One region of the Burkholderia sp. BC1 genome, then DNA from elsewhere that is predicted to be linked to it. Evidence: predicted binding sites of a transcription regulator. Region 1 holds the regulator's gene; each other region holds the start of a gene.
What was found. Region 1 encodes LexA, which represses DNA repair genes until DNA is damaged. Its sites were predicted from a motif close to ACTGTATNNNNATACAGT; they were not measured.
Positions count from the first base shown of each region.

Region 2: a site for LexA is predicted at 1,341-1,358, ahead of ACSHSS_RS17460 (DUF2471 family protein). Genes of this name have one in related genera too.
Region 3: a site for LexA is predicted at 1,453-1,470, ahead of imuA (translesion DNA synthesis-associated protein ImuA). Genes of this name have one in related genera too.

Region 1 covers NZ_JBQYLP010000076.1:13,436-17,739, forward strand. Annotated here, with positions in the region: gene ACSHSS_RS25825 (universal stress protein) at 1-433, shown strand, start outside; gene ACSHSS_RS25830 (DUF2939 domain-containing protein) at 513-1,190, opposite strand; gene ACSHSS_RS25835 (hypothetical protein) at 1,220-1,555, opposite strand; gene lexA (transcriptional repressor LexA) at 1,582-2,229, opposite strand; gene ACSHSS_RS25845 (sulfate ABC transporter substrate-binding protein) at 2,494-3,531, shown strand; gene cysT (sulfate ABC transporter permease subunit CysT) at 3,648-4,304, shown strand, end outside.
Region 2 covers NZ_JBQYLP010000032.1:56,938-61,241, forward strand. Annotated here, with positions in the region: gene ACSHSS_RS17455 (oxidoreductase) at 1-850, shown strand, start outside; gene ACSHSS_RS17460 (DUF2471 family protein) at 873-1,277, opposite strand; gene ACSHSS_RS17465 (LysR family transcriptional regulator) at 1,398-2,291, opposite strand; gene ACSHSS_RS17470 (NAD(P)H-dependent oxidoreductase) at 2,379-3,158, shown strand; gene catC (muconolactone Delta-isomerase) at 3,335-3,625, opposite strand; gene catA (catechol 1,2-dioxygenase) at 3,663-4,304, opposite strand, start outside.
Region 3 covers NZ_JBQYLP010000005.1:58,491-62,794, forward strand. Annotated here, with positions in the region: gene ACSHSS_RS04005 (Y-family DNA polymerase) at 1-799, opposite strand, end outside; gene imuA (translesion DNA synthesis-associated protein ImuA) at 732-1,439, opposite strand; gene ACSHSS_RS04015 (ABC transporter ATP-binding protein) at 1,634-2,428, opposite strand; gene ACSHSS_RS04020 (ABC transporter permease) at 2,430-3,326, opposite strand; gene ACSHSS_RS04025 (ABC transporter substrate-binding protein) at 3,462-4,304, opposite strand, start outside.

The DNA of each region.
Region 1 (4,304 bases):
ATGCGGTGCCAATCTCGCGTTGGACCTGAAGGCCGAAACGCATCTGCTGTCGGTCGTCGACATGCGTTCGAGCATCGCGCAAAGTGCCGGCTTGCTGACCGACGTCGCATGCGGCCGCTTCGAGGAAACCGCACGTGAAATCCTGCAGGAAGGCGTGAACTGGCTGCGCGAGCGCGGCGTGCAGGCAGAGGGCCATTTCGCGTTCGGTTATCCGATCGACGAAATCGCGAACCTCGCCGGCGAGCTGAAAGTCGATCTCGTCGTCGTCGGACACCGATGCCGCAGCGGACTATCGAGATGGTGGATGGGGTCGGGCAATACGCAACTGCTCGATCGCGTGAACTGCAGCATTCTGGTTGCATGCTCGTCGGCCGAAGAGCAGAAGGCCGAAATCGCACGCGAGCGCGAAGCCGCGACGGCGAGCGGCCAGTGATGTGATGAGCGCGATCGGCGCTCGAGGCGCCGATCGCGGCGACGTCGCCAACGCTGCCGCGGCAGCGCGCCGACGCGCGCTACGCGTGCAGATCGATCGCCGACAGCTTCCACGAGAACAGGCCGAAGCGGTGGAAGATCGCTGCATAGCGCGTGCCGTCGGCCGTGCGCTGATAGGTGACGACGAATTCGTCAATATTGCGGTAGCCGGCGTGCGTTTGCTGCTGCGCCGGTGGCGCCGCTGGAGCGGATGCTGCCGGCGGCGGCGCCGATGCGACCGCGCTGCCCGGAGCCGGTGCGCTCGCCGGCGGCACGGCCGCGCCGGGTGCAGACGGCGCAGCGCCGCCGGCCTGCTGCGCCTGCCAGTCGGGCGGACGCTCGCCGGGATTGCCTTTCGGCGGGAAACCGCTCATCAGGGCGGCCACGCCTTCCGGCGTCGCATACGCATCGACGAGCGGCCCGATCAACGCGGAACCGATCAGCGCGCCGAGTACCGCGAACGGGTTGTCCTTCTTCACCGCGTCGATCCGGCGCATCAATTCCTCGGTGACCTGCTGCTTCAGGCTGATCCGCAGCGACGGAAAGTCGACGTATTCGCTGACGGCCTGCGCATCGCGCGCATCGATCGCCGACTTCAGGCGGCCGAGCGCGATGTACGGCGACGCGTAGGCATAGCCGATCGCCGCGATGACGGCGACCGCCAGCACGACGATCAGCAAGGGTTTGAGCCGCCATGCGCGGCTCGACGAGCGCGTCACGATACCTCCGGAGCGAAACCGTGTCGCAATCAGAGACCGCCTTGCGCGGCCGAACGTTCCTCCGCGATGCAGCGATCGATCATCCGGCAGACGGCGTCGATCGTGCCGACCATGATCAGCCGCGAACGGCCGTGATAGACGCGCACCGGTGCGCGCCGCGCGGGCTCCGCGTGATTGAGCCCGGCATTGAGCGACACGCGCGCGAAGGCGGGGAGCGCCGAAGGCAGCAGCGACGCCTGCCGTTCGACTGCGACTTCATGGCCGGCGGGCGCCGCAGCGGACAGCGGCGCGCAGGGCGTGCGGCCGCGCAGATGACGCAGGCGACCGAATTGACGGAAAGGCAGCAGGCGGGCAAGGCGTTCCATGGTGTTCTCCTGAGCGAGACGGAATGTCAGAGTTCGCCCGAGCGGATCAGCCCGACGGCGATGCCTTCCAGCGCGAAATCCGCGCTGCCGGCCTTGACGAAGATGTTTTCGTAATCCGGGTTCTCGGCGATCAGCTCGATGCCGCCCGGCCGGCGCATCAGACGCTTGACCGTGACGTCGTCGCCGAGCCGCGCGACGATGATCTGGCCGTCCTTCGCTTCGGTGCGCTTCTGTACCGCGAGCAGATCGCCGTCGAGAATGCCGGCATCGCGCATCGACAGCCCGCGCACCTTCAGCAGATAGTCGGGCTTGCTCGAGAACAGCGCGGGATCGCACGCGAAGTGCTGTGAGATGTGTTCCTGCGCGAGGATCGGGCTGCCGGCCGCGACACGGCCGACGAGCGGCAGCGACAGTTGCATCAGCCCCGCATGCGGCAGCGTGAACTGGTGCGGCGCGTCGTCGCCGCCGAGCAGCCGGATGCCGCGCGACGCGCCCGCCGCCAGCTCGATCACGCCCTTGCGCGCCAGCGCACGCAGGTGCTCCTCGGCCGCGTTCGGCGAACTGAAACCCAGCTCGGCCGCAATCTCGGCGCGAGTGGGCGGAAAACCGGAGCGCTCGATCGCGCGGCGGATCAAGTCGAACACTTGCTGCTGGCGTGCGGTGAGTTTGGTCATGGTTCAACTGTATGGATAGACAGTGAGCTGTATTTTTATACAGTACTTCGCGAATTTCAAGTGTTACGTGAAGTTCGACGCGATCGCGCCGGTTCCGACGCCCGATTGCGACGTCCATGCGCCGGTTCGTCTGCCGCAACCGTCCGTCCGTATTGCGTTAGCACTTTTCAGTATTAAAAAATGAAGAAGGATTATTTTTAATCATGTAGCCCGTTCGATAGACTGGCCCGACATCGCAATACCGACAACACTGGAGAACCAAGGATGGTGAAGCGCACGACGGGGCTGATGAGCGGGGCGGGCCGCTTGATTGCAACACTCGCGCTGGGCGCGGCGGCGGCGCTGGGCGTCGCGACGCACGCGCAGGCCGATACGACGTTCCTGAACGTGTCGTACGACCCGACGCGCGAGCTGTACCAGGACTTCAACCAGGCATTCGGCAAGGAATGGAAGGCGAAGACGGGCGAGACGGTCAACTTCAAGCAGTCGCACGGCGGCTCGGGCGCGCAGGCGCGCTCGGTGCTCGACGGCCTGCAGGCCGACGTCGTGACGCTCGCGCTCGCCTATGACATCGACGCGCTCGCGAACAAGGGGCTCGTGAACAAGGACTGGCAGAAGCGCCTGCCCGACAACGCGTCGCCGTACACGTCGACGATCGTGTTCCTCGTGCGCAAGGGCAACCCGAAGGGCATCAAGGACTGGGACGACCTGACCAAGCCGGGCGTGTCGATCGTCACGCCGAACCCGAAGACTTCGGGCGGCGCGCGCTGGAATTACCTGGCCGCATGGGCGTATGCACTGCACAAGCCGGGCGGCAGCGAGCAGTCGGCGAAGGAATTCGTCACGAAGCTCTACAAGAACGCGGGCGTGCTCGATTCGGGCGCGCGCGGTGCGACGACGAGCTTCGTGCAGCGTGGCATCGGCGACGTGCTGATCGCATGGGAGAACGAGGCGTTCCTGTCGATCAAGGAGTTCGGGCCCGACAAGTTCGAGATCGTCGTGCCGTCGGCGAGCATTCTGGCGGAGCCGCCGGTCGCGGTCGTCGACAAGGTCGTCGACAAGAAGGGCACGCGCAAGCTCGCGGAAGCGTACCTGAACTTCCTGTACAGCCCGCAGGGCCAGGAAATCGCGGCGCGCAATTACTATCGGCCGCGCTCGAAGAGCGTGCCGGCGGAACTGACCAAGCAGTTCCCGAAGCTGAAGCTGTACACGGTCGACGACACGTTCGGCGGCTGGACGAATGCGCAAAAGACGCATTTCGCGGACGGCGGCGTGTTCGATTCGATCTACAAGCCGCAGTAATACGACAACGACAGCGGCGCGCCACGTAGTGCGCCGCGTCCCGGACGCCGCCGGCGCGACCTGTCGCGCCGGCGTTCGCGTCGGGCCCATGAGCATCGACCCAGCAAGAGCATCCGATGACCACGTACACCTTTCGCAAGCCGAGCGCGCTGCCCGGTTTCGGCGTGACGCTCGGCATCACGGTGGCCTATTTGAGCCTCGTGGTGCTGATTCCGCTCGCCGCCACGTTCCTGAAGACCGCGACGCTGTCGTGGGACCAGTTCGTCGCCGCCGTCACGTCGCCGCGCGTGCTCGCCTCGTACCGGCTGACGTTCTCGGCCGCATTCGGCGGCGCGCTGCTCAACGCCGTGTTCGGCTTTCTCGTCGCGTGGGTGCTCGTGCGCTACACGTTTCCGCTGAAGCGGCTCGTCGACGCGATCGTCGATCTGCCGTTCGCGCTGCCGACCTCGGTGGCCGGCATTTCGCTCGCGGCCGTCTACGCGGCGAACGGCTGGGTCGGCCAGTATCTCGCACCGTTCGGCATCAAGGTCGCGTTCACGCCGCTCGGCGTGCTGGTCGCGCTGACCTTCATCGGCCTGCCGTTCGTCGTGCGCACCGTGCAGCCGGTGCTCGAGGATTTCGAGCGCGAGCAGGAGGAGGCGGCCGCGTGCCTCGGCGCATCTCGCTGGCTCACGTTCCGGCGCGTCGTGCTGCCGGCCGTGCTGCCCGCGCTGCTCACCGGTTTCGCGCTCGCGTTCGCGCGTGCGCTCGGCGAATACGGGTCGGTGATCTTC
Region 2 (4,304 bases), on a different contig from region 1:
CGCGCAGCGCGGCCATCGCGTCGATCTGTTCGACGGCGCGGCGCAAATCGGCGGCCAATTCAACCTCGCGAAGCGGATTCCGGGCAAGGAAGAGTTTCACGAAGCGCTGCGCTATTTCGGCCGCCAGATCGAGCTGACCGGCGTCGCGCTGCATCTGAACCGGCGCGTCGAGGCGAGCGACCTGATCGCCGGCGGCTACGACGAGATCGTGCTCGCGACCGGCGTATCGCCGCGCGATCCGAAGATTCCGGGGCAGGACGGGCCGAACGTACTCGGCTATATCGACGTGCTGACGGGCGCGCGGCCGGTCGGCCCGAGTGTCGCGGTGATCGGTGCGGGCGGGATCGGCTTCGACGTCGCGGAATTTCTCGTGCAGGACGGACCGTCGCCGGCGCTCGATCTCGACGAATGGAAAGCGGAGTGGGGCGTGACCGACCCGGCCGCGACGCGCGGCGGCATCACGCGCGCCAAGGTGTCGCCGCCGGCGCGCGACGTGACGCTGTTGCAGCGCAAGCCCGCGCCGCTCGGCAAGGGGCTCGGCAAGACGACCGGCTGGATCCACCGCGCGACGCTGAAGATGAAGCAGGTGAAGATGATCGGCGGCGTGAACTACGAACGGATCGATGCGCGCGGGTTGCACGTGTCGTACGGCGAGCAGCGCACCGGGCACGCTCTGATCGAAGCCGACACGATCGTGCTCTGCACCGGCCAGGAACCGCAGCGCACGCTGCTCGCGCCGCTGCAGGCGGCCGGGCGTTCGGTGCACGTGATCGGCGGCGCGGACCGCGCAGCCGAACTCGATGCAAAGCGCGCGATCGACCAGGGCGCGCGGCTCGCCGCGCGGCTCTAAGGCTGGCTCGCGCTTCGCGCGCTCACGCCGCTTCGGCCTGCTCCGCCGCTTCCGCTTCGAGCATCGCGCGGACGATCAGATAGACGGCCGGCAGATCGTCGTCGTCGCGGCGCCAGTCGACCGGCTCGTCGATGTCGGCCGGCACGAGCCGGCTGTCGCACAGCCGGATGAAGGCGTCGACGATCGCCGGATCGTTGCGGCTCACGAACCCCGCGTTCGAGAACGCGAGCGCTTCGACGTCGAGCAGCGCACGCCAGCTCATCGTGCGCTCCGCAGCAGGATGGCTGCGCCGCCGCAGGCCGAGCGCGCGCTGCGCGGGGCCGGCCACCGCGCGCTGCAGATCGACGACCGCGCGCTGCGCGGCGCGCTCGAACTGGACAGGATTGAAGCCGGGTTGCTCGGGATCGAATGCGGATGACTGGAACATGGTCGCCTCACAAAAGTCCGTCCGTCGCGGGATGACGGAATTCGGGTCAAATGGTGCAAAAGCACTGTAAATATATACAGTGTTTCGCGCCGTTTCAAGCCCCGGACGCGATCCTGTTCGCTAGACCGCGGCGGCGATCGTTTCGCGCAGCCACCGATGCGCCGGATCGCGATGCACGCGCTCGTGCCACAGCATCGACATTTCGTAGCCGGGCACGTCGATCGGCGCGTCGACGACGCGCAGCGCAGGCGTATCGCGCACGAGCCGCTCGGGCAGCATCGCGACGAGATCGCTGCTCGCGAGCACCGACATCACGAACAGGAAATGCGGAACGGACAGCACGACGCGCCGCGTCGCGCCGACCTTCGCGAGCGCCTCGTCGGTCACGCCGAAGAAGCCGCCGCCGTCCGGCGACACGATCACATGCTCGAGCGCATTGAACTGCGCGAGCGTCGGGCGACGCTTCAGTTTCGGATGACCGGCGCGGCCGACGAGCACGTAGCGCTCGGCGAACAGCGGCAGCCGGCGCATGCCGGGCGGCGATCCTTCGGTCGTATGGAAGGCGAGATCGATGTCGTTGCGCGCGGCGGCCTGCTCGATGCGCGGCGGCACGAGCTCGACGATCGCGAGCCGCGTGCCGGGCGCGGCCGTGCGCAGCGCATGCAGCGCGGGCAGCACGATCGTCGATTCGCCGTAGTCGGTCGCGGCCACGCGCCACGTGTGCGTCGCGGTCGACGGATCGAACGGCGTCGCGGGCAGCACCGCGCGTTCGACGGCCTCGAGCGCGTCGCGCAACGGCTCGCGCAGCGCTTCCGCGCGCGCGGTTGGCCGCATGCCGCGCGGCCCCGGCAGCAGCAGCGGATCGCCGAACGTATCGCGCAGCTTCTGCAGATGCACGCTGACCGACGGCTGCGAGAGGTTGAGCTTCTCGGCCGCGCGCGTCACGTTGAGTTCGGCGAGCAGCACGTCGAGCGTCACGAGCAGGTTCAGGTCGAGTCGCCTCAAATTAGTCATCGCTATACCTGGAATATCGGAAATTCATTTCCAATATACCTGCGCGATCGGCATCCTGCAGTCCATTAAACCGACGGAGGACCGAACATGAACGTGCTGATCGTCTATGCACATCCCGAGCCGCGTTCGCTGAACGGCGCATTGCGCGATTTTGCCGTGGCGCGTCTGGAAGCAGCCGGGCATACGGTGCAGGTGAGCGACCTGTATGCGATGAACTGGAAGCCCGCGCTCGACGCAAACGACATGATCGACCGCTCGCACGACGCGCGCTTCGATCCGGCGCTCGACTCGAAGCGCGCCTACGAGACCGGCACGCAGCGCGAAGACATCGCGCGCGAGCAGGAGAAGCTCAAGTGGGCCGATACGGTGATCCTGCAGTTCCCGCTGTGGTGGTTCTCGATGCCGGCGATCATGAAAGGGTGGGTCGAGCGCGTGTATGCGTACGGCTTCGCATATGGCGTCGGCGAGCATTCCGACCGGCACTGGGGCGATCGTTACGGCGAAGGCTCGCTGGCCGGCAAGCGCGCGATGCTGATCGTCACGACCGGCGGATGGGAATCGCACTACAGCGCGCGCGGCATCAACGGGCCGATCGACGACGTGCTGTTTCCGATCCAGCACGGCATCCTCTATTACCCGGGCTTCGACGTGTTGCCGCCGTTCGTCATCTATCAGACGCACCGGATGGACGACGCGCGTTTCGCGGAAACGCGCGCCGCGCTCGGCAAGCGTCTGGACGAACTCGCCACGACGCCGCCGATTCCGTATCGCCGGCAAAACGCGGGCGACTACGACATCCCCGCGCTGACGCTGAAGCCGGACATCGCGCCGGGCAAGGTCGGCTTTGCGGCGCATCTCGCGGCGTAGCGCGCGCATCGCGCGGCGCGCAGGCATCGCGCGGTGCACGAGCGCGATACGCGCGCCGCACGACGCAAAAACGGCACGAACGACCCGCGCGTTTTCGCAGGTCGCCGTTGCCGTTCGCCCTTTGCCCTTTGCGTGTCGCGTGCCGCCGTCAAACGACGGCCGCGACACGCGCGCGCTTACCGATCGTCGTCGCGCACCGACGACGGATGGCGGCACAACGCGCGTACCTCCATCTCCATATACGGAAACAGCGGCAGCTGACTCAGCACGTCGTGCAGCTGCTGCACGCTGTCGACGTCGAAGATGCTGACGTTCGCGTACTGCCCGGCGATCCGCCACAGATGGCGCCACACGCCTTCGTTCATCAACCGCTGACACATCGCCTTTTCCTCGGCCTTCAGCGTCGCGGCCTTGACCGGGTCCATATCCGCCGGCAGGCGGACCTTCATTTCCACATGAAACAGCATGCTGTACTCCGTTTGTCGGTTCGCGGGACGACGCCGGTCACACGTGCGCGCGCACGCGTTCGACGTCGCTGGTCGGCACGTTGTCGCGCGCGCCGACCAGCGTGAAATCGAAGTCGATCAGCGCGAACGGGCCGTCGATCCCGTACGGCTTGCCTTCCGCGCCTTCTGCCTGGCGGATCTTCGGAATCAGGCCCTCGCGCGTCGCGAACGCGAAGTCGTCCCAGATGTGCGGATCGCCTTCGATGTTGATCTGCGTGGTCAGCTTACGGTATCCGTCCGCGGAAACGAAGAAGTGGATGTGCGCAGGACGATGGCCGTGGCGGCCGAGCTGATCGAGCAGCTGCTCGGTCTTGCTGCCCGGCGGCACGCTGTAGCCGACCGGCAGCACGCTGCGGAAGCTGTAGCGGCCTTCCGCGTCGGTACGGATCGAGCGGCGCAGGTTGAACGGCGGCTGCGACTGATCGAAATACGAGTAGTTGCCGAGATGGTTCGCATGCCAGACCTCGACGAGTGCGTTCGCGATTGGCGCGCCGTCGCTGCCGAGCACGCGGCCGCGCATCACGAGCGTCTGGCCCGGATCGGTGCCGTCGTCGAGGCGCGCATGGCCGACCGACTCCGGCGCGCCGGCGACGTACAGCGGACCTTCGATCGTACGCGGCGTGCCGCCGCGGATGCCGGC
Region 3 (4,304 bases), on a different contig from region 1:
GCACGACGAGACGCCGCGCGACGAACAGCACGGCTTCCGCATAGTCGACGCGCTCCGCCAATTCGAGCCGCACGTCGAACACCGGCGGCACCGCCATCCATGCCAGCGGCTCGACCGCGTCGCCATAGGCGCGATCGAGCGCGGCCAGCAGCGCCGGCCCGCAACGGCGCTGCAGCCCCTTGCGCGGCAGCCCGCGCAGATCGGCGAGCGTGCGGCAGCCGAGGCCGTCGAACCAGCCCGCATACGGACGCGCGTCGGGCAGCAGCACGCAGGGCAGCGCGTCGAGCGCGCGAACGAGCGATGCGCGGCGCGCGACGCGGCGCCGGCTGCGCACACGGGCCGACGCGCGCGCCAGCAGCCACGCGCCGCCGGCGGTCGGCGCGGCGGACATGCGTGCCGCATAGCCGAGCGCCGCGAGCGTCGCGCGCACTTGCCGGCACAGCGACGGCAAGCCGCCGAACAGGCGCAGGCTCGGGCCGACGTCGACGACGAGCGTCGCTTCGTCGGCCAGTGCGACGTTCGGCGAAAAGCGCAGCAGCGCGAGCGCGACCGCGCGCAGCGCATCGGCTTCGCGCGCGGGATCGCGTTCGACGAGCTGCGTGTCGGGCGCGAGCGTCAGCACGCCGCCGCGCTTCATGCCCGCGCGCACGCCCTGCCGCCGCGCGGCCGCATCGGCGATCAGCACGACGCCCTGCTCGAGCACCGCACAGCCGGCGCCGCCCGCATCGCCGTCAGACGGCGGCGCGGCGCACACGTCGAGCGGCAGGCGCGGCAGATGGATGCCGAGCAAGACGCGCATAGCGGCTCTCCACGATGGGCGACGGCAGGTCGAGTTCGAGCGGCTCGCTGCGCGCGGGCCCGCGGCGCTTCACGATGTCGAGCGACACGCCGCCCGGCGCCGGATACAGCGCGACGCGCAGCACCGCCGGCGACGGCTGCCGCGCGGCCGACAGCGGACGCAGCATCACGAACAGCGTGTCGCCGGTGCGCGCGGCCGCGAGATGCAGACGCCGCAGCGCGTCGGGCCGCGCATCCTGCCATAGCAGCAGCGCGCCGCAGCAGCCGGTCTTGAGCGCCTGCTCGGCGGCCCACAACGCATCGATGCGGCTGCCGGCGCGCAGCCACAGCAGCGACTCCGGCGGCACGCCGAGCGCGGCGAGCGCGGCCGCATGCGGCCATTGCGGCGGCGCGACGAGCACGAGCGGCCGCCGCGCGCTGACGGTGCGCGCGAGCGCGGGCGCGAGCAGCCGCATCTCGCCGCAGCCCGGCTGCGCGGCCAGCAGCTCGATCAGCCCGCCGACCGGCCAGCCGCCGCCCGGCAACTCGGCGGACAGCGTCGCGAAGCCCGTGTCGATCGTGCGCGGGCCGCCGCGCGCGAGCTGCGAGCCGCGCCAGAGCGACGGATGGAGGGATTCGGGGGACAGGGATGAAGCGGACATCATGCGACTCGATGCTGTATGGATATACAGTATAGAGGATCGCCTTGGGCGCTGTCAGGCCTCAACAAAAAGGGTCATGCAGATTGCCGGAGCCGCCGCCCAGGCGGCTATCCGTCCCCGCAAACGACGCGGGCCGCCGCGGCGACGCGCACGCTGCGCGCCGGCCGCGGCGGCCCGATCGGCCGAGCGGGCGCTCAGCCCAGCAGCAGCGCGTCGTCGTCGAGCTGCTCGTGCCGCACCTTCTCGAACATCTGCAGCAGATCCGGCACGTCGAGCCCCTTGCGCGCGTCGCCCGCCACGTCGAGCACGACCTGCCCCTGATGCAGCATCACCGTGCGATCGCCGTAGTCGAGCGCCTGCCGCATGCTGTGCGTGACCATCATCGTCGTCAGCTTGCTGTCGGCGACGATGCGCGCGGTCAGCTCCAGCACGAACGCCGCCGTCTTCGGATCGAGCGCGGCCGTGTGCTCGTCGAGCAGCAGGATCCGCGACGGCCGCAGCGACGCCATCAGCAGGCTCACCGCCTGACGCTGGCCGCCCGACAGCAGCCCGATCCGGTCGGTCAGCCGGTTCTCGAGGCCGAGGTTCAGCAGCCGCAGCTTGTCGCGGAACAGCTCGCGCGACGCGCGATCGAGCGCCGCGCGAAACCCGCGCCGCGCGCCGCGCGCCATTGCGAGCGCCATGTTCTCCTCGATCGTCAGCGCCTCGCAGGTGCCGGCCATCGGATCCTGGAACACGCGCGCGACGAGATGCGCACGGTCCCATGCGGGCTGGCGCGTGACGTCGGCGCCGTCGATCGCGATGCGGCCCGAATCGACGCGCTGGTCGCCGCTGATCGCATTCAGGAACGTCGACTTGCCGGCGCCGTTCGAGCCGATCACCGCGACGAACTGGCCGTCGGGAATCTCGAGCGACAGCCCGCGCAGCGCGCGCGTCTCGATCGGCGTGCCGGGATTGAACGTGAGTGTGAGGTCTTGTGCGGACAGCATGTCATGCCCCTCCGTTCTTGCGCGCGAACAGCTTCTTGCGCGTCGCCGGCAGCACCAGCGCGATCGTGACGAGCGCGGCCGTCACGAGGTTCAGGTCCTGCGCCTTCAGGCCGATGAATTCGCTGTTCAGCGCAAGCGCGATGAAGAAGCGATAGACGATCGCGCCGAGCACGACCGCGAGCGTCGTCAGCACGAGCCGGCGCGCGGGCAGCAGCGTCTCGCCGATGATCACCGCCGCGAGCCCGATCACGATCGTGCCGATCCCCATCGAGATGTCGGCGCCGCCCTGCGTCTGCGCGAACAGCGCGCCGGCGAGCGCGACGAGCGCGTTCGACAGCGCCATCCCGGCGAGCGTCGCGCGGCCCGTCGCGATGCCTTGCGCGCGCGCCATCCGCGGATTCGCGCCGGTCGCGCGCATCGCGAGACCGAGCTGCGACGAGAAGAACCAGTCGAGGCCGAGCTTCGCGACCACGACCACGAGCGCGAGCAGCGCCGGACGCAGCACGTAGTCGGGCAGCCAGTCGGGCTGCAGCACCGTGAAGACGCTCGGCTCGGTGATCAGCGGCACGTTCGGGCGGCCCATGATCCGCAGGTTCACCGAATAGAGCGCGATCATCATCAGGATGCTGGCGAGCAGATCCATGATCTTGAGGCGCACGTTGAGCCAGCCCGTCACGAACCCGGCGAGCGCGCCCGCGACGATCGCGAGACAGGTCGACGTGAACGGATCGTAGCCGGCGGAGATCAGCGTCGCGGCGACCGCGCCGCCGAGCGGAAAGCTGCCGTCGACGGTCAGGTCGGGGAAGTTGAGGATGCGAAACGAGATCAGCACCCCGAGGGCGACGAGACTGAAGATCAGGCCGATCTCCAGCGCACCCAGAAACGAGAACAGAGACATGATGGAAAATCCTGTTGCCTCCCGGCCGGACGTGTGCGGCCGGGCCAAGCGAACGAGCGGCCCCGGTGGGGGCCGCCCGTCCGGCGGTGTCGAGCAGGCCCCGATCGGGCCTTCGGGCGCAGCCGGGGCTGCGGCTTACTTGATGACCGTCTTCGCTTCCTTCACGAGATCCGGCGAGAGCGTCACGCCCTGCTTCGCGGCCGCGCCCGTGTTCACGAACAGCTCGAGGTTGCTGCTCGTCTCGGAGGCGATCGCGCCCGGCTTCTCGCCCTTCAGGATACGCGCGACGACCTTGCCCGTCTGCCGGCCGAGGTCGCCGTAGTTGATGCCGAGCGCCGCGATGCCGCCGCGCTTCACGCTGTCGGTGTCGCCGGCGACGAGCGGAATCTTCGCCTCGTTCGCGACCTTCACGAGCGCTTCGTACGCGGACACGACGTTGTTGTCGGTATTCGTGTAGATCACGTCGACCTTGCCGATCAGGCTCTTGGCGGCCGGGCCGATGTCGACCGTGCGCGGCGCGGCCGCTTCCTTCAGCGTCATGCCCTGCTTCGCGAGGATCTCCTTGAGCTCCTTCACGACGACGACCGAATTCGCCTCGCCCGGGTTGTAGACCATGCCGACCGTCTTCGCCTTCGGCACGACGCGCTTGATCAGCGCGACCTGGCGATCGAGCGGCAGCTTGTCGGACACGCCCGTCACGTTGGTGCTCGACGGGCCCCAGCCCTTCACGAGTTGCGCGGCGACCGGATCGGTCACGCCCGAATAGACGACCGGCACGCTCTTGGTGGCCGCGACGACCGCCTGCGCGGCCGGCGTCGCGATCGCGACGATCACGTCGGGCTGATCGCCGACGAACTTGCGCGCGATCTGCGCGGCCGTGCCGGTGTTGCCCTGCGCGCTCTGGTATTCCCACTTGAGCTTGTCGTCGCCGTAGCCTTCCGCCTTCAGTTCGGCACGCACGCCATCGCGGATCGCATC